One region of the Streptomyces sp. NBC_00019 genome, then DNA from elsewhere that is predicted to be linked to it. Evidence: riboswitches for the same ligand, from Rfam matches in the RefSeq annotation. Region 1 holds a riboswitch; each other region holds the start of a gene.
What was found. Region 1 has a riboswitch for cyclic di-AMP ahead of OHU89_RS29320 (transglycosylase SLT domain-containing protein). Riboswitches for the same ligand answer to the same signal wherever they lie in the genome.

Region 1 (9,676 bases):
CGCCGAGCACGTCCAGGTAGTGCTCGACCGGATCGCGGCCGTCCTGCGGCCCCGCGGTCTCCAGGATCTGGCCCGTGACCAACCGCTCGAACGCCTCGGCCTGCACCCGGACCGCCTCCGGACCGAGGTCGGCCAGGATGTGGGAGGCGCGGGCGAAGAGGAAGTCGCCGGTGAGGACCGCGACCGAGTTTCCCCACCGGGTGTTCGCGCTGTCGACCCCGCGCCGCACGGACGCCTCGTCCATCACGTCGTCGTGGTACAGCGTCGCCAGGTGGGTCAGCTCCACCACCACGGCCGACGGCACGACTCCGGGGGCGTAGGGGTCGCCGAACTGGGCAGTGAGCATCACGAGCAGCGGACGGAAGCGCTTCCCGCCCGCCCGTACGAGGTGCTGCGCGGCCTCCGTGATGAAGGGGACCTCGCTCTTGGTGGCTTCGAGCAAACCCTCCTCGACGGCCGCCAATCCGGCCTGGACATCGGCTTCCAGAGCCTGGTCCCGCACGCTCAGCCCGAACGGCCCGACGACGGTCACGAGGGGTCTCCTGTCTGCTGGTGTCTACTGGCGATTACACGGTTTGTCGATAGGTCGCTGCCATCACTCAAGTCAGCGTATCCGGTCACGTTTCGATCACCACTGCCGCCCACCCGTGCAGCACGGGCGGTATCGGATCACGACCGGTATGTTTTTGATCACCTGAAAAGAACGGATATCTTCCGACTTGCACGGAAGTAGTAGAGCGTGTCTCGAACAACCGTTGACGTAGATCCCGGCAGCCACCCCCCGCCCGAGGACGACACCGCCTTCTTCGGCCAGCCCGAAGGCCTGCTCACCCTCTCCGGTCTGGAGGTCTGGGAGCGCTTCTCGTTCCTGGGCATGCAGGCCATCCTCGTCCTCTACTTCGCCGACACCGTGGCCAACGAGGGCATGGGCATGTCGGCCGGAACCGCCGCGTCCGTCTCCGCGGCCTACGGCACCCTCGTGTACCTCGTCTCGGTCGCCGGCGGCTGGCTCGCCGACCGGATGCTCGGCTCGTACCGCGCGGTCCTGTGGGGCGGCATCCTGATCGCCTGCGGCCACTACTCCATGGCCGTACCGACCTCGACCATGACCTGGGTGGGCCTGGGACTCATCAGCGCGGGCACCGGCCTGCTCAAGCCCAAACATGTGTGACTGTGTGTGTGACAACGACGTGCACTACGTGACTCCGCCCACGCGGTAACCGTGCGGGCTTCCTGCGTCGCTGACTAAGCAGCGTCACAGAGGGCCAGACCGGCCCTGTGCAGGACGTTCGAAGCACCCACCACGTCGGCGTTCTCGGTGAAGCCGCAGGAGAGGCATTCGAACTTCGCTTGGGTGACGCGGTTCCCCCTCGCGACGTGCCCGCATCCTCCAGCGGAGAGTGGGCAAGTGCGGGAGGTGTTGCGAGCATCCACCGGGATCACCAGGCGACCGGCGCTTTCAGCCTTGTTCGCCAGGATTCCGAGGAACTGTCCCCAACCCGCGTCGAGGATACTGCGGTTGAGCCCGGCCTTGGCGGCAGCGCCGTTCGGGAGGAACGCGCCGTCGTTGTCGGGGTCAGGCTTGGGTGCAGGCGCCCTGGTCATGCCCGCTGTGTTCAGTCGCTCGTGTGCGATCGTGTCGTGGTCACGGATCAGCGCGCGGGCGGCCATGTGGTGGAAGTCGAGTCGCTGGCGCCGGATCTTGGCATGCAGCTTGGCGACCTTCCGAGCAGCGGCGCGGTGCTTTTTCGTGCGCTGCCGGGTCCGCCTTGGAAACGTCGCCAGGTGCCGCTGGGCTTCGGCCAACTCCTCGGCCGCAGCATCGAGGAACTTCGGGTTCGGCTCATGCCCGCCATCCGAGGTGGTGAAGAAGTGCACGGTGCCCATATCGATGCCGACGACCGCACCGGTCGGTGGCAGCAGTTCGGCGGGGACGTCTGCGCACGCCAGGATGACGTACCAGCGCTTGCCCTCGCGCTTGATGCTGATCGTCTTCACGCGTCCCTGCACGGGCCTGTGCTGGTGCACCCGGATGTGGCCGACGCCTTGGAGGCGTACGCGGGTCCGGGCATCGTGTGGGGTGGAGTCCCAGCGGCAGCCGTCCCCATCCTTCGGGAAGACCACTGTGTCGAAGTGTCCGCCGCCCTTAAACCTGGGGTACCCGGGCGTGAGACCCGCCTTTACCCGGCGAAAGAACGCTGAACGGCATCGGGCACGCCTTCCCGCCCGGGCACCGCATCCGGCTCGCCGTCTCCTCCGCGTACTGGCCGTGGATCTGGCCGCAGGCCGACTCCGCGGCGGGGTTCGCGCTGGAACCGGCGACGAGCCCGAGCAGTCCGAGCCGCTCGGCGTCAACTTCCCCGCCACGCTGGACGAACCGCGCCCCGAGCGACTGGTCGTACGCGATGTCGCCAAGGGTGAGTGGCGTCTGGAGGTCGACCCCCGGTACGGCGGCACGCGCGTGTACCCGGATGGTCTGGAGTTCACCGAGGATGCGCTGGAGACGTACACGATCGACGAAACGGACCCGCTGTCGGCGCGCACCCGCTCGGACTGGTCGATCCGGCTGCACCGGCCGGAGCTCGCGTGGGACACGACGGTCCGTACGCGCTCGGAGATCAGCTGTGACGGGGTGGGATTCTTTCTGGCCGCCAACGAGGTGGTCTGCGCGGAGGGCGGAGAGGTGGTTTTCCACCGGACGCGGGAGAAGAGGATTCCGAGAACAGCCGGTTGAGGTTAATTGCCCGATTTGCGGCCGCATTTCATCTCAGTGACTTGAGTCACTTCCACCTGTGGGCGAGCTGTGTGATCCCGTCCGCCGATCCACCTTGCCCGAACGCCAGTTGGCGATTGGCACCCGCAAAGGATCAAGCACCCCATACGCCTCAGACCGAGGTCAATGGGCCCGTTGTGTGAATCCGGTACTTGTTCCGGACATGTGCTCTCGCATACGTTCCCGGCCGGGCGGAACGCCGAATCCTGCCGCCGCCCGGAGACCGCTCACCTACGAGAACTCACGGCAGGAGCGGGGGAACCAGGTAAGTCGCCGGACATAACGGACCGGCTTGGGGTGAAGTCGTGTCGCCGTACGGCGGCCCGGCCGGGCATCTCCCGCCCGAACCCGACAGCTCACCTCGCAGGCGCCGGAGAGGAACTGTCATGCCTGCTGCCGCTCAGCACCGTCGCACCAGAACGTCCCGCCTCGCCCGCAAGCTCGCCGTCGCCGGTACCGGCATCGCCGTGCTCGCACTCCCGGTCATCGGCGCGACCAGCGCCTCCGCGGCCACCCCGACCGTGACCACGGCGACCTCGCTGGGCTACGCCAACACCCTCGACGGCTGGATCCAGGCGTCGCTCCAGGTCATGGCCCAGAACGGCATCCCCGGGTCGTACGACAGCATCTACCGCAACATCCTCCGCGAGTCGTCCGGCAACCCCTACGCCATCAACAACTGGGACTCCAACGCGGCCGCCGGCACCCCCTCCAAGGGCCTGCTCCAGGTCATCGACCCCACCTTCCAGGCGTACCACGTGTCCGGCACCTCGTGGGACCCCTACGACCCGGTCGCCAACATCACCGCGGCCTGCAACTACGCGGCGCAGCGGTACGGGTCGATCGACAACGTGTGGGGCGCGTACTAGGCCGAGTCACCGCCGGGCCCCGTTCCCGAGCAGGTTCCCCTGGAACAGCCTCTCCAGGACGACCGCGATGCCGTCGTCCTCGTTCGAGAGGGTGATCTCGTCGGCCATCGCCTTGAGTTCGGGGTGGGCGTTGGCCATGGCTACGCCGTGGGCCGCCCAGTCGAACATGGGGATGTCGTTGGGCATGTCGCCGAAGGCGATGGTCTGTTCGGGGCCGAGGCCGAGGTGGTCGGCGGCGAGGGCGAGGCCCGTCGCCTTGGTGATGCCGCATGGCTGGAGTTCGACGGTGCCGGGGCCCGACATCGTCACCGTCGCGAGGGAACCGACGACTCCGCGGGCCGTCGCCGCCAACTCGTCGTCGGACAGGGCGGGGTGGCGGAGGAGAACCTTGCTGATGGGCTCGCACCACAGGTCGTCGCGGCGGTCGACCCGTACGGCCGGGAGGGTGGGGTGCGGCATCAGATACCCCGGTTCGATGAGCGTGAGACCGTCGACGCCGTCCTGGTCGACGGCGGCGTAGACCTGACCGAGCTCGGCCTCGATCTTGCCGAGCGCGGTCTCGGCCAACTCCCGGTCCAGGGTCACCGACCACAGCAGACGGTCCGCGCCGGCGTCGTACACCTGCGCGCCCTGCCCGCACACCGCGAGCCCCGTGCTGCCCAGGTCGTCGAGGAGCGGCCGCACTCTCGGGGCCGGCCGGCCGGTCACCACCAGATGCCGGGCCCCTGCCTCCGCCACCCGCGCGAGCGCGGCGAGCGAACGGTCGGAGAGCGTGTCGTCGCCCCGGAGCAGGGTTCCGTCCAGGTCAGTGGCGACGAGTGAATATGCGGTGGGTGCGGCCATGATCAGAGAATACGGATGGAAACCCCCATCGACTCGACGCGAACCGGACGGCTGCACCCTTCACATCCGTTGACGTCGGCTCCGGTTCGACGCTCAAGTGGAATCTCGTACCACCAGTTCCGTCCGAGCATCCCGTACTCAGCCTGCGGGCATGGCGGTTGACGACGTACCCGGTGGTTCGCGGCACCCGTTCGGGTGGGCCGTCAGGATTTGATCGAGCCGCTCAGCAGGTCCAGCGACCAGAAGCGCTGGATCACCAGGAAGAGCGCGATCAGCGGGAGGACCGCCAGCAGACAGCCGGTGATGACCAGGGTGTAGAGGGCGGGCTGTGAGGCACCTTGGGCGAGGAGCGTGTAGAGGCCGAGGGTGATCGGGAACTTCTCGTCGTCGGCCAACATGACGTACGGCAGCAGGAAGTTGTTCCAGATGCCGACGAACTGGAAGAGGAACACCGTGATCAGGCCCGGGATCATCATCGGCACCGCGACCCGGGAGAAGATCCGCCACTCGCTCGCCCCGTCCATGCGGGCCGCCTCCATCAGCTCGGCGGGCACCGACGCGGCCGCGTAGATACGGACCAGATAGACGCCGTACGGGGAGAGGATCGACGGCAGCAGCATCGACCAGTACGAGTCGGCGAGGCCCAGTTCGGAGAGCAGCAGGTACTGGGGTACGGCGAGGACGATGCCCGGGACCAGGACGCCGGCCAGGATCATCTTGAAGATCGCCTCCCGGCCGCGGAAGGCGAACCGGCCGAGCGCGTACCCGCCGGCGGCGGAGACCGCGGCGGAGAGCAGGGCGCCGAGGCCCGCGTAGAAGGCGGAGTTGAGCATCCAGCGCCAGTAGATGCCGTCGCGGTACGTGGTGAGCTCGCTGATGTTGTCGAGGAAGCCAGTGCCGGGGGCGAAGGTGAAGGTGGAGAAGAGCTCGGCCCGGTTCTTGGTCGCCGCGATGACCACCCAGGCGATGGGGACCAGGCAGTACAGGGCGCCGAGGAGCAGGACGAGGGTGGGGAGCCAGGCGGTGCGCCGGATGCGCGCCACGGGAGTTGTCATCGCTGGTCCTCCCTGGTGTAGCGGTCGGCGACGCGCAACAGCGCGAAGGAGACGACGAACGTGGCCAGGGCCAGCACGACGGCGGTGGCGGAGGCGCCGTAGATGTCGGACTGGCGGAAGGCACTGTCGTAGATGGCCATCAACGGGCTCCAGTCGGTGGGCAGTCCGTTGGTCAGGGGCCGTAGGGCCATCGGCTCGGTGAAGACCTGGAGGGTGGCGATCTGCGAACTCGGCGGCGGCCTCGGCGTGTTCGGAGTCGGTGGAGACGCCCGTGGAGGAGCCGCCCCAGCTGCCGGTGACGTCGTCGCCCGTCTTCCACTGCGGCAGCGGGGCCATGCGCCACTTGCCCTTGGTGTCGGGGGCGGAGGAGACCAGCACGCCGGGTGCCCACACGGCGGAGACCCAGCCGATGTGGGTGCCCTTGTTGAGGGCGTTGTTCCAGGCCGGGGTGTACATCGGCTGGTTGTCGATGACGCCCTCCTGGACCAGGCCGCCCCAGAACTCGGTGACCTGCCGGGTGGCGGCGTCGTCGATGCCCACGGTCCACTGACCGCCGCTGTCGACGGTCCACCACTTGGCTCCGGCCTGCTGGGACAACCCGGCGAACAGTCCTGGGTCGTTGGCGGAGAAGGGACGTACGGCTGATGCGGGAGGCCGGTGTCACGCTGGTCTCGCTCGGCGTCTTCGCCTGGGCGCGGATGGAACCCCGGCGCGGGGCGTACGACTTCGCGTGGCTGGACCGGATCATCGGCATGCTGCACGAGGCCGGGATCGGCGTGGCCCTGGCCACCCCGACCGTCGTACCGCCCGCGTGGTTCTACCGCGCGCATCCCGAGGCGCTGCCGGTGACACGGGAGGGGGTGCGGCTGGCGTTCGGGTCACGTGGGGCGATCTGCCACTCCAACCCCCACTATCGAGCGGCCGCGGAGGAGATCGCCTCGCGGCTGGGCGAGCGGTACGGGCGTCATCCGGCGGTCGCGCTGTGGCACGTCCACAACGAGTACGGCGCCCCGGTGATGAGCTGTTTCTGCGACACCTGCGCGGTGGCCTTCCGGCACTGGCTGATGGACCGCTACGGCACCCTCGGCGCCCTCAACCAGGCCTGGGGCACCGCCTTCTGGGGCCAGCAGTACGGCGACTGGGACGAGATCGGGGTGCCCCGGGCCACGCCCACCGTCACCAACCCCGCCCAGCAACTGGACTTCCGGCGCTTCGCCGACGCCCAGGCACGCGCCAACTTCACCGCCGAGCGGGACATCCTGCACCGTCTCTCCCCCGGCGTCCCGGTCACCACCAACTTCATGGTCGCTCCGAGCCAGTGCTCCTCGGTCGACTACTGGGCCTGGGCCCGCGAGGTCGACCTCGTCACCAACGACCACTATCTGATCACCGACGGCCGCCGCACCCACGTCAACCTCGCCCTCGCCGCCGACCTGACCCGCTCGCTGGCCGGTGACAACCCGTGGCTGCTCCTCGAACACTGCACCTCGGCCGTCAACTGGCAGCCCCACAACCCGGCCAAGGCGCCCGGACAGATGGCCCGCAACTCCCTCTCCCATGTGGCGCGCGGCTCCGAGGGCGCCATGTTCTTCCAGTGGCGGCAGTCCCGATGGGGCGCCGAGAAGTTCCACTCGGCGATGCTCCCGCACGGCGGGACGGCGACGCGGGTCTGGCGGGAGGTCGTCGAACTCGGCTCCCGGGTCGGCGAGTTGGCCGACCTGCGTGGCACCCGCACCCGCGCCGACGTGGCCATGGTCTGGTCGTGGGAGTCCTGGTGGGCGCAGAACCTGGAGTGGCGGCCGAGCGCGGACCTGGACGCGCGGGAGCGGCTGGACGCGTTCTACGAGGCCTTGTACGACCGGCACCTGACGGTGGACTTCTTTCCGCCGGAGGGGGTGGCCGGGCTCGATCCCGCGCGGTATCCGCTGCTCGTCGTGCCTCAGCTGTACTCGGTGCGTACGGGCATCGCCGCGGATCTCGACCGGTATGTCTCGCGCGGCGGCACCCTGCTCGTCTCGTTCTTCTCCGGCATCGCCGACGAGCACGACGCGGTGCACCCCGGGGCGCATCCCGGCGCGCTGCGGGACGTACTCGGGCTGACCGTCGAGGAGTTCGACCCCCTGCTGCCGGGCGAGCGGATCACCGTACGAACGCTGCGAGGGGAGGCGTACGAGGCCGACCTGTGGTCCGAGTACGTCGTCCCCGGCGAGGGCTGCGAGACGGTCGCCGTCTTCGCCGACGGTCGTACGACGGGACGGCCGGCGCTCACCCGGCGCGCGCTCGGCGACGGTGTGGCCTGGTACCTGGCGACCCGGCTGACCGGCGACGGGCTGGCGGCGGTCGTCGACCTGGCCCTCACGGACGCCGGCGTCACGCCCACCGCTCTGCCCCGGGACGTCGAACTCGTCTTACGCGAGGGCGCGTCGGGGACGTACCGCTTCGCCGTCAACCACACCGGCGGCGAGGTGAAGGTCGTCCTGCCGGACGGCGGTCAGGCCGCAGTGCCGGCGGGCGCGGTCGAGGTGTTCCGCGAGCCGCGCTGATTTCTTGATCACTTCGACTTCATCACTTTGAAAGGAACCGAACATGCGCAGACGCAGTGTTCTCACCGCTGCGGGAGCCGCCGCACTGGCCGTTCCCGTGCTGGGGGCGGCACCCGCGGCCGCCTCCACGGGCGGTCGCCGTGGGCTGGACATCCGGGCCATGGACATCTCCTCGCTGCCCAAGAACGAGGACCACGGCGCGGTGTACCGCACGGCCGACGGCCGCCGCGAGGACCCGATCCGCCTCCTCGCCCACGCGGGGATCACCCACGCCCGTCTGAAGGTCTGGGTGAACCCGGTCGACGGCTACAACAACAAGGCTCGTGTCCTCCCGCTCGCCCGCCGGCTGAGACGGGCCGGCATCGGCATCTGGGTCGACTTCCACTACTCCGACACGTGGGCCGACCCGGCGCACCAGACGAAGCCGGCCGCGTGGGCGGACCTGGACATCACGGGTCTGACGCGGGCCGTCTACGACCACACGGCCGACGTTCTCGGCGCCCTGAAGCGGCAGGGCACCCCGGCCGACCTCGTCCAGGTCGGCAACGAGATCAACGGCGGCATGCTCTGGCCCCAGGGCAAGAACTGGGGCAGCGACAGCGGGGGTTGGGGGAATCTGGCCGCCCTGCTGAAGTCCGGTCTGAGCGCCGCCCGCGACACTTCGCCGCGTATCCGCACGATGCTGCACATCGCCTCGGGCGGCGACAACGGCACGTCCCGCTGGTGGTTCGACACCGCGGTGTCCTACGGCCTCGACTTCGACATCATCGCCCAGTCGTACTACCCGTTCTGGCACGGCACCCTGGAGACCGCCGCCGCCAACTTCGTGGATCTCACCGCCCGTTACGGCAAGCCGGTCGTGATCGCCGAGACCGCCTACCCGTTCACGCTGGGCAGCGAGGACGACATCAACGACATCCTCAACAGCCCCTCGCAGCTGACCCCCGGCTTCCCCGCCACCCCCGAGGGCCAGGCCGCCTGGCTGCGCGCGGTCGCCGACCTCGCCGCCGCCGTCCCCGGCGGACAGGGCCTCGGCTACTGCTACTGGGAAGGCGTGTGGACCTACCGCGCGGGCAGCGGCTGGAACCCGCAGGACCCGGGATCGGGCAACGCCTGGGAGAACCTGGCGCTGTTCGACTTCGAGGACAAGGCGCTGCCGGGGCTGCGGACGCTGGGCCGCTACCGGTCGTAACTCCCCTTTGTTCGTGTTCCGTCGGCGGTCGCCGGGCCGCCGACGGGCTCTTCAGCACACGCGCGTACGTCGCTCGACTCTCCGACCATCCTCTTGGAAGAAAGCACCCGCATGCGTCGTCGTACGATCCTCAAGGCCGCCGCCGTCTCCGCGGCCACCCCCGTGGCCCTGGGCGCCGCCGCCACCCCGGCCGCCGCCGCGACCACCCTCTCGGTCCGCGGTATCGACATCTCCTCCCTGCCCAAGGCCGAGGCCTATGGCGGGCTCTACTACAACTCCGCCGGCACCAGAGTCGACCCGGTCGCCCTGCTCGCCACGGCCGGTATCTCGCACGCCCGCCTGAAGGTGTGGGTGAACCCGGCGGACGGCTACAACAACAAGGCCCGCATCCTGCCGCTGGC
Region 2 (9,676 bases), 1.1 Mb from region 1:
CCGCCTGGCACCAGGGCGTCGACCTGTACGGCGAGGTCAAGGACAGGCTGAAGGCGGCGCTCACCTTCCACGCCCGGTACCAGGCCGGCGAGCCCGCGCCCGCGTGGCTGTGCGGCGGGAAGGTGGGCCGGACCATGGGCCCGGACCTGGAGGTCGCCCTCAACCACCTGGAGAACCGTCTCGACGTCTCCGTCCCGGCCGCCCACAAGCTCGCCGAGGAGACCCGGCCCGCCGGTACCGACAATCTCTTCGTGTCCTGGGAGACCCTGACCCACGCGGGCAACCCCGCCGGCTGAAAACGCAGGTCAGCAGCGCCGCGAACAAACCGTGGTGCTGAGCGTCCCGCGGATGACGTATGCTGGTTTCACCGACGCGGGGTGGAGCAGCTCGGTAGCTCGCTGGGCTCATAACCCAGAGGTCGCAGGTTCAAATCCTGTCCCCGCTACTCACGGCTCAGGGCCGGAGTCCAGTCACTGGACTCCGGCCCTGAGTGTTTCCCCCGGTCGGGCCACACGGCTCGCCGCCCGGTCCCGGTCCGGGAAACCTGGGCATGTGGATCAGGAGGCGGTGGCGGGGCGGCGTATCTCCGCCCTCTTGCGGGTGCTGCCCGTCCTGCTGATCGTCGGTGGCGTCCTCTACGACGTACTGACCCCCCGGGACTTCACCGCGATCCCCTTCTTCACCGCCGCCCCCCTGGTCGCCGCGCCCCTCTTTCCGCTGCTCGGCACCGTCGTCACCGGGGCGGTGGCCCTGATCGCCGCCTTCGCCGTCCATATGCGGTTCGGCTTCCGGCTGGACGCCGACACCCTCACCGAGGCGCTCACCGTGGCGGTGGTCGCGGTGCTGGCCGCCGTCCTCAACCGGGTCGTGCTCCGCGGGGACCAGCGGCTCGCCTCCCAGCGCCAGATCGCCGAGGCCGCCCAGCGGGCGGTGCTGCCCGACCCCGACGACCGGATCGGCGGGTTCGACATCGCGGTGCGGTACGAGGCGGCGCAGAAGGACGCCTTCATCGGCGGGGACCTGTACGCGGTGCAGGACAGTGCGTACGGCGTGCGGCTGGTGGTGGGGGACGTGCGCGGGAAGGGCATGGGGGCGGTGGCCGCGGTCGCCGTCGTCATCGGGGCGTTCCGGGAGGCCGCCGAGCAGGAGCCGACGCTGGAGGCGGTCGCGCGGCGGCTGGAGCGGGCGCTGGCGCGCGAGGGCACGCGGCGCGAGGGGCTCGACGTCATCGAGGGGTTCACCACCGTCGTACTCGCCGAACTGCCGCACGGCGACGGGGTCGTACGGGTCCTCAACCGCGGCCATCCGCCGCCGTTGCTGCTGTGCCCCGACGGCACCGTACGGGCGCTGCCCGCCGCCGAGCCCGCGTTGCCGCTGGGCATGGGCGAGCTGGGGAGCTGGCCCGACCGTGCGGAGGAGGCGGCCTTCCCGGGCGGGGCCACGCTGCTGCTGTACACCGACGGGCTGTCCGAGGCGCGGGACCGGTACGGGGAGTTCTACGATCCGGCGGCGCGGCTCGCGGGACGCGCCTTCCGTGTCCCCGGTGCGCTGCTGTCCGCGCTCGCCGTGGAGGTGCGTCGGCATACGGGGGGCGGCATGACGGACGACATGGCGCTGCTCGCCGTACGACGGCCGTGACCTCAGGGGGCTTTATCACGTGGGGTGATCGGGCGAGCGCCCTCCGCATAACAACTGACATACAGTCAATGCCTGCGAGTTTACCGGGGCGCGGTCAACTCGCCCGTTTTTCACCGCTCATGGACCCGTACGTCCAGCGGAAAAAAGGTTAATGATCAAGCGGAACAGCTTGGAATCCACGGTCCGGGTCTATTAACGTTCGATAACGCAGCGCGGTCGTCCCAGCCGTCACAAGAGACGGCTCCGTGCTCACGCGCTTAATCCCGCAAGGGAGCCGGGGAACCACCACCCTGGGGTGAATCGCGCGAATGCCGCCGTGAACCCACGGCCGGTATACGCGCGTAGGAGACCTTCCTGCTCCGAACCCGTCAGCTAACCCGGTAGGCGAGAAGGAAGGAAAGGAGCACGCCCACGTGGCGTCAAACCGGCCTGCCCCCGAGGCCCCGTACGTGCCGAGCCAGCGCAGCACCACCGATGTCTTCGGCTACGGCAGCTACCACCACGACGAGGGTCCGCGGGAGGAGTGGAATCCCAACGAGGACTCCATCCGCCCGGTCCGTGGCAAGCATCGGGTCGCCAAGCAGCGCAGCGGGGGATTCGCCCGCAGCTCCACCGTCCTGGGTGTAGGTGTCATAGCCGCCGTCGGCGGGGCCGGCATGGCCAGCGCCAACACCGGCAAGCCGCCGGTCTCCATCTCGATGCCCGACCTTCCGTTCGTGTCGGGCGAGGAGGAGGCGCCGCAGGGCTCGGCCACCGCGCTCAGCGACCTCGCCGCGGCCCCCACGGCCGCCACCACCACGGCTGTCGCGGAGAAGACCGAGACCACTGTCTCCGACGCCGGCGAGACGCTGCGCAACCGGATCATGGCGCAGGCCGAGAGCCAGCAGACGCAGGTCGACAACAAGACGCAGCTCGCCACCCAGACCGCCGCCGCCGACGAGGCCGCCAAGGCCGAGGCCGCCGCGCTGAAGAAGGCCGCGGACGACGCGGCCGAGGCGAAGAAGAAGGCGGAGGCGGACGCCGAGAAGGCCGCCGAGGCCAAGCGTCTCGCCGAGCTGGCGAAGCAGTACACGCTGCCGACCTCCTCGTACACGATCACCTCGACCTTCGGTCAGGCCGGCTCCCTGTGGTCCTCCGGGTACCACACGGGCCTCGACTTCGCCGCTCCCACGGGCACGCTCATCAAGGCGATCCACAGCGGCACCATCACTCAGGCCGGCTGGGACGGTTCGTACGGCTACAAGACCGTCCTGACCCTCGACGACGGCACCGAGCTGTGGTTCGCCCACCAGTCGTCGATCAGCGTCAGCGTGGGCCAGAAGGTCAACACCGGCGATGTGATCGGGCGCGTGGGCGCGACCGGCAACGTCACGGGCGCGCATCTGCACCTCGAGGTCCACTCGGGCGGTGCGTCCACCGGGATCGACCCGATGGCGTGGCTGCGGAGCAAGGGGCTCACCCCCTGAGGTTTTCTTGATCGACCGGCGGCCCTGACGCACACCCCCCGACGTCAGGGCCGCCGGTTTTTGTGTCACCGGTTCGGGAACGCCTGCCTCCGCTTGTTTGCGGGAACTTTGCGGCTGTTCCGGAAGAGGGGTCTCCGTATCGACGTTGACCTCGTACATGACTTCTCTTCGCAAGCTGGGCACGTCCGACCTCGAGGTCTTCCCGCTCTCCCTCGGCGGCAACGTCTTCGGCTGGACCGCCGACGAGACGCAGTCCTTCGCCGTACTCGACGCGTACGCGGCCGCGGGCGGCAACTTCGTCGACACGGCGGACTCGTACTCCGCTTGGATCGACGGCAACGTCGGCGGTGAGTCCGAGACCATCATCGGCAAGTGGGTCAAGGCGCGCGGCAATCGCGACGACGTCGTGATCGCCACGAAGGTCAGCCAGCACCCCGACTTTCCGGGCCTGACGGCCACGAACATCAAGGCGGCGGCGGACGCCTCCCTGCGCCGCCTCGGCACCGACCACATAGACCTCTACTACACCCATTTCGACAAGGTGGAAGTGCCGGTCGAGGAGATCATCGGCGCGCTCGACGAGCTGGTGAAGGCGGGCAAGGTGCGGCACATCGCCGCGTCCAACATCTCCGCCGAGCGCCTGGAGGCTTCCCTCGCCTTCTCCCAGCGCGAGGGACTGGCCCGGTACGTGGCGCTTCAGCCGCACTACAACCTGGTCTCGCGCGAGACGTACGAGGGCGAGCTCCAGGACCTGGCCGAACGGACCGGACTGGCCGCCGTCCCGTACTTCGCGCTGGCCTCCGGGTTCCTCACCGGCAAGTACCGCGACGGCGAGGTGGTGGAGGGCGCCCGCGCCGCCGCCGGCGCCGGCAAGCACCTGGAGACGGAGCGCGGCCGCAAGGTCCTCGCCGCCCTCGACGACATCGCCGAGGCCCACCGGGTGCCCGTGGCGACCGTGGCCCTGGCGTGGCTGGCGTCCCAGCCGACGGTGGCGGCACCCATCGCGTCCGCACGGACGGTGGAGCAGCTGCCGGCCCTGGTGAAGGTGGCGGAGGTGCGGCTGACGGAGGACGAGGTGACGCGGCTGACGGAGGCGTCGGCCTAGTCCTTCGGGTCCGGAGGGGCGGCTCGCGGGGCGTGTCGCGGTGCGTCGGCGGGGAGTGGCGCCGGTGTGGTCCGGCGGTGCGACTCGACGGTGTGGTCCGGCGGTGCGGCTCGACGGTGTGGTCCGGCGGTGCGGCTCGACGGTGTGGTCCGGCGGTGCGGCTCGACGGTGTGGTCCGGCGGTGCGGCTCGCCAGGGTGTGTCGCGGTGTGTGGCGTGGGGGTGGCGCCGGTGAGGGCCCGGTGGGGCGGCTCGCCGGGGTGTGTTGCGGTGCGTGGCCGGGGAGTGGCGCCGGTGTGGGCCGGCGGGGCGCCTCGGTGGTGTGCTTCGGGTCTCAGGTTCGGTACGGGTTGTAGCTGGGGTGCTGCACCGCCGGGTAGCCGTGGACGGGCCAGTGTGTCGGCGGGATCATGACCGGGATCGGTGGTGCCGTTATTCGGGCCGCGTGGTCCAGGGCCGGGCGCGCCGCCTCCCGTCGTACCCACAACTCGTGCAGCAGTTCCCGCTCCCGTACGACGAAGTCGGCGCCGGCCCGGCCGCGGCGCCCCCGGTGACGGAGGAACGCCAGGGACGTCGCGTACGCCTCGTACTGCGCCACCGCCCGCGCCGCCCGCTTCCCGGCGTGGGCGCGGGCGTACTGGCGGGCGATCCGGCGGGCCCGCATCGAGCCGAGGGCGAAGGGTTCGGCGGGGGTGAGCCAGCCGGCGACGGCGTAGGCGGGCAGTTCCTCGCGCACGGTGCGCAGTTCGCGCTGCCGGGTCCAGATGACGAGCCAGGTCAGCAGGCCGAACGCGGGAACCATGAAGGCCGCGTACACGGCGAAGAAGCCGTACTCGCCGAAGGTCGAGGAGCCGTTCCAGACGGCGTGCATGCCCATCGCGAGCAGCAGGCCGGAGAGCGGCAGCAGCACGCGCCGTACGTGATGGCGGTCCGCCGACAGCGCCGCGATGCCGAAGCCGATGCCGGTGAGGACCGTGAACAGCGGGTGCGCGAACGGCGACATGATGACGCGGACGAAGAACGTGGCCGCCGTGACGGAGGCGATGCCGCTGTCGCCGCTGAGCTGGTCGGTGCCGAAGGCGGTGCCGAGATACAGGATGTTCTCGGTGAAGGCGAAGCCGGTGGCGGTGACCCCGGCTATCACCACGCCGTCGACGATCCCGGTGAAGTCCCGTCTGCGGAAGAGGAAGACGAGCAGGACGGCCGCGGCCTTGGCGGTCTCCTCGACGACGGGCGCTATCACGGTCGCGCCGAGGGTGTCGGCGCTGGACGGATCCGCGGTCGCCGTCGCTATCCATCTGGTCGCGAAGCTGTTGGCGACGATCGCTATCAGCGCCGCCGCGCAGGCGCCCCAGGAGAACGCGAACAGCAGATTGCGCCAGGGGCCCGGCTCGACCCGGTCGAGCCAGCGGAAGGCGGCTATCAGCAGCGGCACGGGCAGGATCGCGAGCCCGAGCCCGACCAGGAAGCCCTCGGTGCCGGTCTGTTCGCGCACCAGGGCGAGGATGACGAGCCCGGAGAGCGCCAGCAGGGTGATGAGCGCGCCGTAGCGGACCCACTTGCGCTGCCACCAGTGCGCGTGCCGGAGCGCACCGCCGCCGGGGGGACCGGTGGGATGCGTCGGGTACGGGGGAAAGGTGGCCACGGCATTGACCCTAACGAGTCAGGGGCGCCGCCCGCAGGTGGGCGAGGTGGTCTCGGGCGGCGGTGGGGGGTTGGTCGTCGTGCGGATCCTGCTCCTGCCCTTACTGCTGTCCTTACCGCTGTACGCGGCGGAACAACAGGTCGTTCACGACATGTCCCTTGTCCAGTCCCTGGCTCTCGAAACGGGTCAGCGGCCGGTAGTCCGGACGCGGCGCAAAACCGCCGTCGGCCTGTGTGTTCTCGAAGTCCGGGTGTGCCGTGAGCACCTTGAGCATCTGTTCGGCGTACGGCTCCCAGTCGGTGGCACAGTGCACCACGGCCCCCGGCTTCAGCCGGGTCGCGGCGAGGCTGAGGAACTCCGGCTGGATCAGCCGCCGCTTGTGGTGCCGCTTCTTGGGCCAGGGATCGGGGAAGTAGACGCGCAGCCCGTCCAACGAGTCCGGGGCCAGCATCTCGCGCAGCAGGATGATGGCGTCGCCGTTGCCGACGCGGACGTTGGAGAGCCCGCTCTGGTCGGCGAGGTTGAGCAGGTTGCCCTGACCGGGGGTGTGCACGTCGACGGCGAGAATGTTGGTGCCGGGGTCGGAACCCGCCATCCGCACGGTGGCCTCGCCCATCCCGAACCCGATCTCGAGCACGACGGGGTTGTCGTTCCCGAAGAGCTCGGCCAGGTCGAAGACCTGCTGCCCGTCGATGTCCAGCCCCCACTTGGGCCACAGCCGCTGCAACGCGTCGGCCTGCCCGGCCGTCACCCGACTGCGCCGCGGCTGAAAACTCCGGATCCGCCGCTCGAAGTGCGACCCGGCGGGATCGGCTTTCGGCCCGTCGGGAAAGCGGGGCTCGCCCTTGGACCGGGTGTGCCGGACGGGCACACCGGGGGTGTGGGCGGACTGGGACGCGTCGGGAGCGTTGCGGGAGTCAGACACAGTGAGGTCGATTTTACGGGGCGGGGGGAGCACATCCCGAGGGACGCCGGTCCAGGCAATCTCAGCCCGTCCGGCGTTTGAGGACGAGGCCCTTTCGGAGCCGATCGGGGTCTGGGGCGGAGCCCCGGCGGGGTCGAAGGGGCGGAGCCCCTGGGGATGGGACGGGTAGGGGCGGCGGGGGCGAGAACCCCCACGCCGCAACCACCCGCACCGTCACACGGCCCCCAGCGCAGCCAACGCCCTCCTCGCCACCTCCCGCCCGATCGGCAGCGAGGCGGTCGCAGCCGGAGACGGCGCGTTCAGCACATGCACGGTCCGCGGCCCCTCCTTGATCAGGAAGTCGTCGACAAGCGTCCCGTCCCGCAGCACCGCCTGCGCCCGCACCCCCGCGGCCGACGGCACCAGATCACCGTCCTCGACCGCCGGCAGCAGCCTGCGCACCGCATCCGCGAACGCCGCCCTGGACACCGACCGCCGCAGCTCACCCGCCCCGTACCGCCAGTGCCGCCGCGCTATCCGCCACGACCCCGGCCAGGCCAGCGTCGCACCCAGCTCCCGAGGCCGTACGACCCCCCACCCGTACCCCTCCCGGGCCAGCGCCGGCACCGCGTTGGGCCCGATGTGGACGCCGCCGTCGATCCCGCGCGTGAGATGCACCCCGAGGAACGGGAACGCCGGATCGGGCACCGGATACACCAGCCCCTTCACCAGCTCGGGGCGCGCCAGCGTGAAGTACTCACCCCGGAACGGCACGATCCGCATCCCGGGATCGTCCCCGGTCAGCCGCGCCACCTCGTCGCAGTGCAGCCCGGCACAGTTCACCAGCGCCCGCGCCCGCACGATGTCCCCGTCGGCCGTCCGCACGGCCACCCCGAGTTCCGGCCGCCGGTCGATGCGGACGACCCGGGCGCCGTAGCGGATGTCCGCCCCCGAGGCCTCCGCCAGCTGCCGGGCGACCCCCACGAAGTCGCAGATCCCGGTCGTCCCGACGTGTATGGCCGCCAGGCCACGCACCTCCGGCTCGTACTCCGTGATCTGCGCGGGCCCCAGCTCGCGCACCGGAATCCCGTTCTCCCGCCCTCGCTGGACCAGTGCGTGCAGCCGGGGCAGCTCCGCCTGCTCGGTGGCGACGATCAGCTTGCCGGTGACGGCGTGCGCGATCCCGTACTCCGCGCAGAACTTCACCATCTCGGCCGCGCCCCTGACCGCGTACCGCGCCTTCAGCGACCCCGGCCGGTAGTAGATCCCGCTGTGGATGACCCCGCTGTTCCGCCCGGTCTGGTGCCGGGCCGGCCCCTGCTCCTTCTCCAGCACGGTCACGCGCGTCCCCGGCGCGGCCCGAGTGATCGCATACGCGGTCGACAACCCGACGATCCCGCCCCCGATGACGAGCACGTCACAGTCGTAAGCGACCTCCGCCCGCACCTGCACCACCTCCCGCTTTAGATAGTGCACTGCGCCACTGACAGTGCCTTCAAACGCGGGGATGCGGGCGGACCCACTCCTACCCAGGCCCTAGGCCGGAGCCATCAGCAAAGGCCGTGCGCGCTCCCGCAGCTCCACCACGCGCGGCTCGTCACCGTACGGCTCCAGCCGATGGAGCAGGTCCTTGACGTACTCGGTGGTGCGAGCCGACGAGATACGCCCCGCGACCTCCACCGCCCGCACTCCCTGCTCGCACGCAGCGTCGAGATTGCCGGACTCCAGTTCCGCGACCGCAGAGACGACCAACCGCAGCCCGTGCGACCGGACGAACTCCTCCGTCGGCTTCGACAGGGCCTGCTCGGTGAACCGCCGCACCTGGCGAGGCGCCTTCAGATCGCGGTAGCACTCCGCGGCGTCCGCGGCGAACCGGTCGTAGGAGTAGAAGCCGAGCCACGACGGATCCTGGTCCCCGTCCCGGGACCGCTCCAGCCACCCCTCCGCCGCCTTCAGCGCCGCCCCCGCCGCCTGCGCGTCACCCGCACGCGCGTGCGCACGTGCCTCGACGAGCCGGAAGAAGCTCATGGTGCGGGCGGTCGCCAGACCCCGGTTCCGCTCCAGCGCGGCCTGCGCGAGGTCCACGCCCTCGTCGCCGAACCCGCGGTACGTCGCCTGCAGGGACATCGACGCCAGCACATACCCACCGAGGGGTACGTCGGCTGCCGCGCGGGCCAGTCGCAGCGCCTGGATGTAGTACCTCTGCGCGGCCTCCTGCTGACCGGTGTCGAAGGCCATCCAGCCCGCGAGACGGGTCAGTTCGGCGGAGGCGCCGAACAACGCCCGGCCCACCTCGTCGGAGTACGAGCCGAGCAGCAGCGGTGCCGCCTCCACCCGTAAGCACTCCGGCACCATGGACGAACGCCAGTCGCCGCCTCCGTACTTGGAGTCCCAGCGCCTGGCGTCCTCGGCGGCCTCCCGCAGCTTCTGCACATCGCTGTGGCCGACTTTGAGCGGTGCGCCCGAGGCCTCTGCGGAGTTCATCTCGCGGGCGACCGAACTGTCGGCCGGGGTTATCAGCCACCGTGAGGCAGGCGTTGCGTATGCGCTTACTGCGAACGATCCGGCCAGCGACTGCCAGATGCCACCGGCGCCGGAGCGGCGGCCGGCGAGGTCGAGCCGGTACAGTTCCGTAGCCGAGCGGACGGCCTGTCCGACGTCCCTGGGGAAGGCGAGGCCCACTTCGGGTGCGGGATCCGCGTCCGCCAGACCGATCTCGTGAAGCGGTACCGGGCGGCCGAGCTTCTGGCCGATCGCGGCGGCGATGAGGTGCGGCGCGGCGCCCTGCGGCACCATGCCCTTGGACACCCAGCGCGCCACCGAGGTCTTGTCGTAGCGAAGAGTCAACCCGCGTTGAGAGCCAAGATCGTTGACGCGTCGCGCGAGCCCTGCGTTGCTGATTCCCGCGAGGGCGAGAAC
Region 3 (9,676 bases), 220 kb from region 1:
GGTACGCGGCTCTCGTACCGCAGCGGGAGCAAGCGCAACGGGAGCCGCAACGAGGTCGCCGTGCCACCGCGCCGCGGGCCGCGCGCCGTGGCGGTGCGGCGTGCCGACGGTGGCACGAAGGGCACGTAGGGCAGGTAAGGCACGACAGCGGGGAGCCTCGTCGCCACACCGGCAGGGAGCCTCGTCAGGTCATCGGCGCAGCACCACGCTCCACTCGCGCCGCTCGCCGCGCTCGCCCCACGCGCCCTCCTCATGCCTCCTCGGTCGCCTCCGCCGCGGCCTCCCACGAGGGCACACGGGGGACGGAGCTGTCTTCACGTGTGCCGACAGGAGGTCGGCCATGAAGGTCACCAGGGCAGCGGCGCCCTTTCTTCCGCTCTGCCAGCGGCTGCTCCCGAGCAGAATTGCGGGCCTGTCCGTGGCTCTCCTGAAGGCGACAGCCCTGGAGATCGCGATCCTCGCCGGACACCTCCTCCTCTATCCCTCCGGTCTCCTGCAGGAGCGCCGGGCGCCGGCCGCCCCGCTCCCTTCCCCGGACGGCCCCGCCCAGCTGCCGACGGAGGCCAAACCGCCGGTCGTCCTGCTGCACGGCTTCATCGACAACCGCTCGGTCTTCGTCCTGCTGCGCCGCAGCCTCCTCCAGCACGGCCACCGCCAGGTCGAGTCGCTCAACTACTCCCCGCTGACGTGCGACATCCGCACCGCGGCCGAGCTGCTCGGCCGGCACATAGCGGAGATCTGCGAGCGCACGGGCAGCAGGCAGGTCGATGTCGTCGGGCACAGCCTGGGCGGACTGATAGCGCGGTATTACGTACAGTGCCTCGGCGGTGACCTGCGGGTGCGCACCCTGGTCACACTCGGTACCCCGCATTCCGGGACCCGGGTGGTGCCGCTGGCGGACGCGCACCCGATCGTGCGGCAGATGCGCCCCGGCTCGGACGTGCTCGAGGAGCTGACCCGGCCCGCACCCGGCTGCCGTACGCAGTTCGTGAGCTTCTGGAGCGACCTCGACCATCTGATGGACCCGCTGGAGACCGCCTGCATCGACCATCCCGACCTGATGGCGCAGAACGTCCAGGTGAGCGGGATCGGCCATCTCGCCCTCCCTGTGCACCCGGCCGTCGCGACCGGGATACGACAGGCCCTCGACACCCCGCCGACAGGAGTCACGGCCGCAGCCGATGCCGGCGGTCTCACAGTGGCGTGACAGCCACAGGACAGCCGTCCAACATCGAACAATCTTCGAACACAAGGCCAAACTCGCGTCCGCAGTCCCCCGAAACACGGCCGAATGCCCGTTTCCTGAAGGCGCGAAACCCGTTGAAGATTGTCGCGCCCGCATACCGGCGGGTACAGTCACCGCACTGCTCTGGCAGCCCCTGTTGTCGAGGCGAAAGAGAAGTTGGTGAACGATCCGTACCCGTCGGGGACCATGACCACCCCGACTCCCGCTTCCGATGCCTCGGCGCACTACGCGTCGTACGGCACGCAGGAAGCTCAGTACGGTGACCACGCCACTTACGGTTATGACACGGGCGCCCACACCACCGCGCACTTCGACGCGGACCCCCTGTTCGGCAGTCTCCCCGGTGAGAACACCGGGTCGTACGACGCCAACCAGTGGGCCACGGACAGTCATCAGACCCTGAACTACGACGCGTACGCGGCCCAGCACCACGCCGCCTACGACACCGGCGCGTACGACACGACGGCCTGGACCGGCGAGCACCAGCAGCTCTCCGTGATCCCCCCGCAGGCCGGCTCTCCCGACGCGAGCGGCTGGGGGTCCCCCCTCTGGGGGAGGGACGCCAACGCCTGGCTCCAGCCCGACCAGTCCGGGGGCACCGCCGACCAGACCCAGCACTGGGAATGGGGCACGCAGGCCTTCGACACCGGCGCGTACGACGCCACGCAGTGGAACTCCGACGGCACCACACCGGCCCACGAGGAGCCCGTCGACCACCAGTCGACAGCGATGTTCGAGCAGGTCGCGTACGAAGAACCGGCCGCGCACGACGCCGAGTTGAGCGCCACCGGCGAGCTGCCCGCCCTCTCCGAGGACGACGTCGCCCCGCTCCTCGACGATCAGGAGGACGCCGCCCCCGCCCCGGGCTCACGCATGGCCGCCCGTAACGCGGGCCGTTCCCGCCGCCGTACGCCCCCCAAGCGCTCCGCACTGATGAAGATCGCCGTGCCCTCCGCATGCGTCATGGGTGTCACCGGGATCGCCGCCGCCTCCGTCGGTGGCCTGAGCGACGACAAGAACACCTCGACGACCGCGTCCGACGCGACGACCAAGTCCGTCAAGCCGTCCGCCGCGAACAACAAGTTGGACACCCAGCTCGCGAGCCTCTCCGCGGGTGCCGACGACTTCGCCGACCGGGCCAGCCGTACGCAGGAGCGCATCGACCTCAAGGCCCAGCAGGTGGCCGAGAAGAAGAAGGCGGCGGAAGAGGCGGCCCGCAAGGAGCGGCTGCGTCCCAAGTTCGCGCTCCCGGTGGCTCAGCACGGCCTCAGCGCCTACTACGGCCAGGCCGGCGTCAACTGGATGTCCGTGCACACCGGCATCGACTTCCCGGTCTCGTACGGCACGACGGTGATGGCCGCGACCGACGGCATCGTGCGGACGCAGTGGAACAGCGCCTACGGCAACATGATGATCGTGACCGCGAAGGACGGCACGGAGACGTGGTACTGCCACCTCTCCAGCTACCGCGTCGCCTCCGGTACGACGGTCAAGGCCGGCGACCCGATCGCGTACTCCGGCAACTCCGGCAACTCCACAGGACCGCACCTGCACTTCGAGGTGCGCCCGGCCGGCGGCTCGGCGATCGACCCGCTTCCGTGGCTGCGCAGCCACGGGCTGGACCCGACGTAAGCGACAACTTCCCTGAGAGCCCCCGCACTTCACAGCAGCGGGGGCTCACTCATGGAACAGCCTTACAGCTTCTCCACCGGCGCGTAGCGCAGCAGCAGCCGCTTCGGCTTGGTGTCACCGAAGTCGACCGTGGCCTCGGTGTTCGCGCCCGTGCCCTTCACCGATGTCACCGTGCCGAGCCCGAACTGGTCGTGCGTGACCCGATCCCCGACGGCCAGCGAGACGACCGGCTTGTCGGAGGCGCGGTTCGTGGCGAAGCCGGACGCGCCCCTCGCCGAGGAACGGGAGCGGGACGAGGACAGGGAGGCGGCCACCCCCGACGCGGGGCCGGAGGAGACCGGCGCGGTGGCACCCGTCCGCTTCCAGTCCACGTGCTGCTCCGGGATCTCCGACAGGAAGCGCGAGGGCGGGTTGTACGAAGGCTGCCCCCACGCGCTGCGCAGCGCCGACCGCGTCAGATACAGCCGTTCCCGCGCGCGCGTGATGCCGACGTACGCCAGGCGCCGCTCCTCCTCCAGCTCCTTGGTCTGGCCGAGGGAGCGCATGTGCGGGAAGACGCCGTCCTCCATGCCGGTCAGGAAGACGACCGGGAACTCGAGTCCCTTGGCGGTGTGCAGGGTCATCAGGGTGATGACGCCGGAGCCGTCCTCGTCCTCGTCGGGGATCTGGTCGGAGTCGGCGACCAGCGCGACCCGCTCAAGGAACGCGGCGAGACCGACCGGAGCCGCCGCCTCACCTTCCGCGGCTTCCCCGGACTCCTGCTCGAACTCCAGGGCCACGGCGGCGAGTTCCTGGAGGTTCTCGATCCGGGTCTCGTCCTGCGGGTCGGTGGAGGCCTGCAACTCGGCGAGATAGCCGGTGCGTTCGAGCACCGCCTCCAGGACGGTCGCCGGGCCCGCGCCGGACTCGACGATCGTACGGAGCTCCTCCATCAGCGCGTTGAACCGCTTCACGGCGTTCGTCGACCGCGCGGCCATGCCGTACGCCTCGTCGACCCGCTTCAGCGCCTGCGGGAAGCTGATCTTCTCGCGCTGGGACAGGGCGTCGATCATCGCCTCGGCGCGCTCACCGATGCCGCGCTTGGGGACGTTGAGGATGCGGCGCAGCGGCACCGAGTCCTCGGGGTTGGCGAGGACACGCAGGTAGGCCAGGACGTCCCGGACCTCCTTGCGCTCGTAGAAGCGGACGCCGCCGACGACCTTGTAGGGCAGGCCGACGCGGATGAAGATCTCTTCGAAGACCCGGGACTGGGCGTTGGTCCGGTAGAAGACGGCGACGTCGCCGGCCTTCGCGTCGCCCGAGTCCGTCAGTCGGTCTATCTCCTCGGCGACGAACTGCGCCTCGTCGTGCTCGGTGTCGGCGACATAGCCGGTGATGCGCGCGCCCGCGCCCGCGTTGGTCCACAGGTTCTTGGGGCGGCGGGACTCGTTGCGCTCGATGACCGCGTTGGCGGCGGACAGGATCGTCTGTGTGGAGCGGTAGTTCTGCTCCAGCAGGATCGTCGTCGCGTTCGGGTAGTCCTCCTCGAACTGGAGGATGTTGCGGATCGTCGCGCCGCGGAAGGCGTAGATCGACTGGTCGGCGTCACCCACGACACACAGTTCGGCGGGCGGGAGGTCGAACTCGGCCGGGGGTACGTCGACGGGGTGCTCGTTCGTCCCCACCAGCTCGCGGACCAGCGCGTACTGGGCATGGTTGGTGTCCTGGTACTCGTCGACGAGGACATGCCGGAAGCGGCGGTGGTAGTGCTCGGCGACGTCCGGGAAGGCGCGCAGCAGATTGACCGTGGTCATGATCAGGTCGTCGAAGTCGAGCGCGTTGGCTTCCCGCAACCGCGACTGGTACATCGCGTAGGCCTGGGCGAGGGTCTTCTCGAAGCCGTCGGTGGCCTGGGCGGCGAAGTCCTCCTCGTCGATCAGCTCGTTCTTGAGGTTGCTGATCTTGGCACTGAAGGACTTGGGCGGGAAGCGCTTGGGGTCGAGGTCGAGGTCACGGCAGACCAGGGCCATCAGACGCTTGGAGTCGGCCGCGTCGTAGATCGAGAACGACGACGTGAAGCCGAGCTTCTTGGATTCCCTCCGCAGGATCCGCACGCACGCGCTGTGGAACGTCATCACCCACATCGCGTTCGCCCGCGGGCCGACGAGCTGCTCGACGCGCTCCTTCATCTCGCCCGCGGCCTTGTTGGTGAAGGTGATCGCGAGGATCTGGCCCGGGTGGACGTTGCGCTCGGCCAGCAGGTAGGCGATGCGGTGGGTGAGCACCCGCGTCTTGCCGGATCCGGCGCCGGCCACGATGAGCAGCGGGGTGTCGGAGTGGACGACGGCCGCGCGCTGGTTCTCGTTGAGCCCGTCGATGAGCGCGGCCGCGTCCAGGACCGGGCGCGGGGCGCCGTCGCGGTAGTACGCGTCCCGGTCCGGCGGCACGTCGAACCGGCCGCCGAACAGGTCGTCCGGAACGGGTTCCGGTACGTGCTCGTCCTCGGGCGGCGGCGGGGGCTCTTCCTCGCGGCCCTTAGGGGCTTGGAGGTCCGCCAGGAAACTGTCGTCAAAGAGGCTGCTCATCGCTCTCCGAGTCTAGGGCTCCCCACTGACACCCCGCCGCCGCCCTGAGAACATGGGCTCTTTTCGGCGGCGGCCGCGGAGGCCGCCTCAGAATCCGAGGATCTTCCGGACCTGGCCACCAGGGACCTCCTCACCCTCCGCCACCGTTCTGTCACGATCCGCGACCGGCCAGGTGGAGACGTACAACTTGCCGTCACACGGGTCGACGACCACGCCCGAGCTTGCCGAGGCACTTCCTGCCGTCGCGGCCGGAAGCGGGCGGACGTCACCACTTCGCACAAAATGCGTATAAGTCATTGCAGATCACTCCGTACTCACCACCGCGAGCACCGTCCTGACCTAAGGTCACGAAAATGTATCGGGCCTATCGGACATCAACCTTCACAGGGGCCACACCCGTTGGCTACCGTGCCGGAAGGCCGTACGACCCCCACCGGCGAACGTCGCCGGGCCGCGCGGCCTCCGCCGAATCCGGAGCGCCGCCGCGCACCCGGAACCGGGGACCCACCGAACTTGGGGTGAATCGGCCGACTCCCGTACCGGGAACGGCCGTAGGGCAACCCTTCCGAACCACCCGCCCGAACCCGACAGCTAACTCGGTAGGCGGAGCATGGAAGGAGTCGCCGACCTTGGCGTCGCACCGTAAGTCGCCTCCCCCGGGTACGCGCGTAGCCGGCATACGCACACCCGCTCTCGCCACGGCCGCCCTCACCTCCGTGGCCCTGCTCTCCCAGACGGCCACCGCCGCGCCCTCGACCGATGACAAGCCGAGCATCGAGGAAGTCGAGAAGAAGGTCGACGACCTCTACCGCCAGGCGGAGTCGGCGACCGAGAAGTACAACTCGGCCAAGGAGAAGACCTCCAAGCAGCGCAAGGAGGTCGACACCCTCCTCGACGACGTCGCCCAGCGCACCCAGAAGCTCAACGAGGCCCGCGAGGAGCTCGGCACCTTCGCCGCGGCCCAGTACCGCACCGGCGCCTCCGCGCCCGACACCGCGACCTTCCTGCTCGCGGACTCCCCGCAGGACTACTTCGACCAGACGCAGCTGATGGGCCGTATGACGTCCCGCCAGAAGGACGCGGTCGACGACTACGTCTCCGAGCAGTCCGCGACGATGAAGAAGCGCCAGGAGGCCACCGACAGCCTCGAGACGCTCTCCGATTCGCAGAGCGACCTGAAGACCGCCAAGGCGACCGTCCAGCGGAAGCTGTCCGCCGCGCGCGAGCTGCTGTCTCAGCTGACCGCCGAGGAGAAGGCGCGCCTCGCGGCGATCGAGAAGAAGAAGCAGGAGGAGGCCGCCCGCAAGGCCGCCGAGCTGGCGGAGCAGCAGGCGGCCGAGCAGAAGGCGGCGGAGGAAGCAGCCGCGGCCGAGGAGTCGGCGAGCAGCTCGTCGTCGTCCTCGGAGGCCTCGGACTCCTCGTACGCCACGAAGGCCGAGAAGGCCCTCGCCTTCGCCCGCTCACAGGTCGGCAAGCCGTACGTCTGGGGCGCCACCGGCCCCGACTCCTACGACTGCTCCGGCCTCACCCAGGCCGCCTGGAACGCCGCCGGCATCTCCCTCCCTCGCACCACCTACGACCAGGTGAACGCCGGCACCACGGTCACCCTCGCCAACGCCCAGCCCGGCGACCTCGTCTTCTTCTACGACGATGTCACCCACGTCGGCATCTATATCGGCAACGGCAAGATGATCCACGCGCCGAAGCCGGGGGCGTACGTGCGCGAGGAGTCCATCTACTACGACGGTGAGTCGGCTATCCACAGCGTGGTGCGGCCGGCCTGACGCGCGGCAGGGCCCTGGCGTCAGTGACCTCCCCGGTTCTCGACACAGGGCCCTTCGCCGGGCTGGGGCTCGGCGTAGACGCCGTGCACCTCGCCGGTCAGCTCGTCCTTCGTCACCCGTCCGGAGACACACACGACGCCCGTGTAGACGGCGTAGTACCCGTTCCCGACGAAGACCCCGTGCTTCTCACCGCACCCGACACGCTCCAGCGCCGCCTCGACCCGTTCGTCACCGAAGACACCGAACTCCCCCGACCCGCCCTCCTTCCGGACCTTCGCCAGCTCCGCGAGGATCAGCTCGGCCGACGCCTGCCCACTGGCCTGCTGCTCCGCACTCAAGGGCGCCCGCATGCGGTACGCGTGGTTGTCGGCGTAGTTGGGGGGAGCGTCCACAGGTCCGTCCTGCTGTCCTCCGGCCGTGTTCGAGGCGGAGGGTGAGGGGGAGGAAGGCAGGGCGGTGGGCGTCGCTGTGGACTGCGCGCACTTCGGCGGGGGCGGATAGGAGTAGGTCGGAGTGGCCGACCGCGCGGCGCCGGCTCCATTGGCCGCCCCACCTTTTTGACTCCCGCATGCGGTGAGACTGACCGCCACGAGGGCGGCGCCGACGAGGGCGAATGATCGTCTGAGGGACATGGCGAGAGTCTGGCGCCCCGGACGGTCGATTGTCATGAGCGGAACTACTCAGATGACGCCCAGGTGGGCGGGGTCCGACGTGATCCGGCGGGCGTGGGACACATCTGCCATCACTCAGTGCACCGGCCGCCGAGCCGCGCCCCCTCCCGTGCCTGCGCCCGCGCGTATTTGCCCGCGCCCGCTCGCGCGCCCTGCCCTCGAGCTGGGCCGCGCTCCTTAGCATCGCCCCATGTCCGGCGCCTCCTCCCGCTCCCCTCACTCCCCCCTCCCCGCCTGGTGGGCCCAGCGGCCGCCCGCCGCCGGGGCTGCCGTGATGGCGACCGGCATCGTGTCCGTCGGTCTGCATCTGACGGGGCACGAGACCCTGTCGCGGATCGCCCTCGTCCTGGCAGGCGTCGCGTGGGTCGCGTTGGCCGCCGACTTCGCCGTACGGCTGCTGTGGGACCGGGCGAGGTGGGTGGCGGAGGCCGAGACGCCGGGCGCGCTCACCGCCGTAGCGGCTACGGCCGTGCTCGGTACCCGTGTCTCGGCGCTCGGCTTGCAGCAGCTCGCCGAGGCGCTGCTCGCGATCGCCGCGCTGTTGTGGCCGGTGCTGATCGCGCTGGTCGTGACGCACTGGACGCGGCGGATGCCGGGGGCGGTGTTCCTGGCCTGCGTCGCCACGCAGGGTCTCGCGGTGCTCGGTGCCACGCTCGCCTCGGCCGAGTCGACGGCGTGGCTCGCCCACGCGGCGCTCGTGCTGTTCTGGCTCGGCCTCGTGCTCTACGGCATCGCCCTGGCCCGCTTCGACCCGCGGCAGGTGACCGCGGGCGCCGGGGACCACTGGGTGGCCGGCGGGGCGCTCGCCATCTCGGCGCTCGCCGGGTCGAAGCTCGTCGCGGCCGACAGCGCGCCGCTGTACCTGTGGAACGACGACGACAGCGGCGTCCTGCGGGCCGTGACGGTCGCGCTGCTGGTGCTCGACCTGGCCTGGTACGTCGTACTGCTCGTCGCGGAGGCGCTGAAGCCGCGGCCGCGCTACGACGTGCGCCGTTGGGCGACCGTGTTCCCGATGGGCATGACATCGGCGGCGACGCTGTCCGTCGCCGCCGCCCTCGACGTGTCCTGGCTCAGGACACCCGGTCAGGTGCTGCTGTGGATCGCGGTGGCGGCATGGCTCGCCGTCGCCGCGGGTGCCGTCGCGTCGGCGCGCGCCGGCCTCACGTCCCTCAGGTCCACAGCACCGCGATGAAGATGTTCGCGACGGTCAGCGCGCCCACCAGTCCGAACAGCCCCTTCTCCACCTTCTCGTCGTCCCGCTTCACATAGACGAGGCCGAGGATCACCACCAGCACGGCCAGCTTGATGCCGATCTTGACGTTGTTGACGGACTGGTCGTCCGCCTGGTTGAGGCCGACCAGGATCACCCCGGTGACCAGCATGGTGAGCGCGCCGTGCAGCATCGCCGGGACGAAGCGGGCGGTGCCCTGACCCATGGCCTTCATCTGGGTGAGGAATCCGCCGAGCAACGAGGCGATGCCGATGATGTGCAGGCCCACGAAGAGGTGGATGAGTACGTCCATGAGGCCGGAGCCTAATCAGGGGCACTTGAGTCCCCCTACACCGCCCTGCCTCTTCCGCCACTATCCCGCACATACGTGACCTTGCATATATGCGGCCCATAGCACCCCGTCACCTCCCCGCGTTCCGGAATCCGCACTTCGGTCATCACCCTGCGTGAAGTCGACGGCGCGAGAACGGAATCACGGTCGCATGCGGTCACCCGGCGGTCTCCTGAGACCAGTTCCGCGCAACCCGTTACCCCCACGACACCGCGAG

Region 2: linked by a shared signal. The riboswitch ahead of OHU89_RS23915 (M23 family metallopeptidase) and the one ahead of OHU89_RS29320 (transglycosylase SLT domain-containing protein) in region 1 are both predicted to bind cyclic di-AMP.
Region 3: linked by a shared signal. The riboswitch ahead of OHU89_RS30445 (NlpC/P60 family protein) and the one ahead of OHU89_RS29320 (transglycosylase SLT domain-containing protein) in region 1 are both predicted to bind cyclic di-AMP.

Annotation. Positions count from the first base shown of each region.
Region 1 covers NZ_CP108302.1:6,191,885-6,201,560, reverse strand. The annotation lists gene OHU89_RS29340 (polyprenyl synthetase family protein) at 1-532, opposite strand, end outside; partial or broken gene OHU89_RS29335 (hypothetical protein) at 566-1,159, shown strand; partial or broken gene OHU89_RS29330 (RNA-guided endonuclease InsQ/TnpB family protein) at 1,246-2,202, opposite strand; partial or broken gene OHU89_RS29325 (CocE/NonD family hydrolase C-terminal non-catalytic domain-containing protein) at 2,199-2,734, shown strand; cyclic di-AMP (ydaO/yuaA leader) riboswitch at 2,998-3,158, shown strand; gene OHU89_RS29320 (transglycosylase SLT domain-containing protein) at 3,160-3,642, shown strand; gene OHU89_RS29315 (HAD family hydrolase) at 3,649-4,485, opposite strand; gene OHU89_RS29310 (carbohydrate ABC transporter permease) at 4,689-5,540, opposite strand; partial or broken gene OHU89_RS29305 (sugar ABC transporter permease) at 5,537-5,767, opposite strand; partial or broken gene OHU89_RS29300 (sugar ABC transporter substrate-binding protein) at 5,820-6,137, opposite strand; gene OHU89_RS29295 (beta-galactosidase) at 6,152-8,083, shown strand; gene OHU89_RS29290 (arabinogalactan endo-beta-1,4-galactanase) at 8,127-9,275, shown strand; gene OHU89_RS29285 (arabinogalactan endo-beta-1,4-galactanase) at 9,387-9,676, shown strand, end outside.
Region 2 covers NZ_CP108302.1:5,097,837-5,107,512, reverse strand. The annotation lists gene OHU89_RS23930 (alginate lyase family protein) at 1-296, shown strand, start outside; tRNA gene OHU89_RS23925 (tRNA-Met) at 372-445, shown strand; gene OHU89_RS23920 (PP2C family protein-serine/threonine phosphatase) at 553-1,638, shown strand; cyclic di-AMP (ydaO/yuaA leader) riboswitch at 1,883-2,040, shown strand; gene OHU89_RS23915 (M23 family metallopeptidase) at 2,052-3,104, shown strand; gene OHU89_RS23910 (aldo/keto reductase) at 3,262-4,209, shown strand; gene OHU89_RS23905 (PrsW family intramembrane metalloprotease) at 4,543-5,853, opposite strand; gene trmB (tRNA (guanosine(46)-N7)-methyltransferase TrmB) at 5,966-6,778, opposite strand; gene lhgO (L-2-hydroxyglutarate oxidase) at 6,992-8,212, opposite strand; gene OHU89_RS23890 (MFS transporter) at 8,294-9,676, opposite strand, start outside.
Region 3 covers NZ_CP108302.1:6,416,674-6,426,349, reverse strand. The annotation lists gene OHU89_RS30460 (esterase/lipase family protein) at 341-1,207, shown strand; gene OHU89_RS30455 (M23 family metallopeptidase) at 1,433-2,878, shown strand; gene pcrA (DNA helicase PcrA) at 2,941-5,442, opposite strand; cyclic di-AMP (ydaO/yuaA leader) riboswitch at 5,896-6,063, shown strand; gene OHU89_RS30445 (NlpC/P60 family protein) at 6,072-7,226, shown strand; gene OHU89_RS30440 (hypothetical protein) at 7,247-7,618, opposite strand; gene OHU89_RS30435 (tellurite resistance/C4-dicarboxylate transporter family protein) at 8,088-9,089, shown strand; gene OHU89_RS30430 (hypothetical protein) at 9,067-9,420, opposite strand.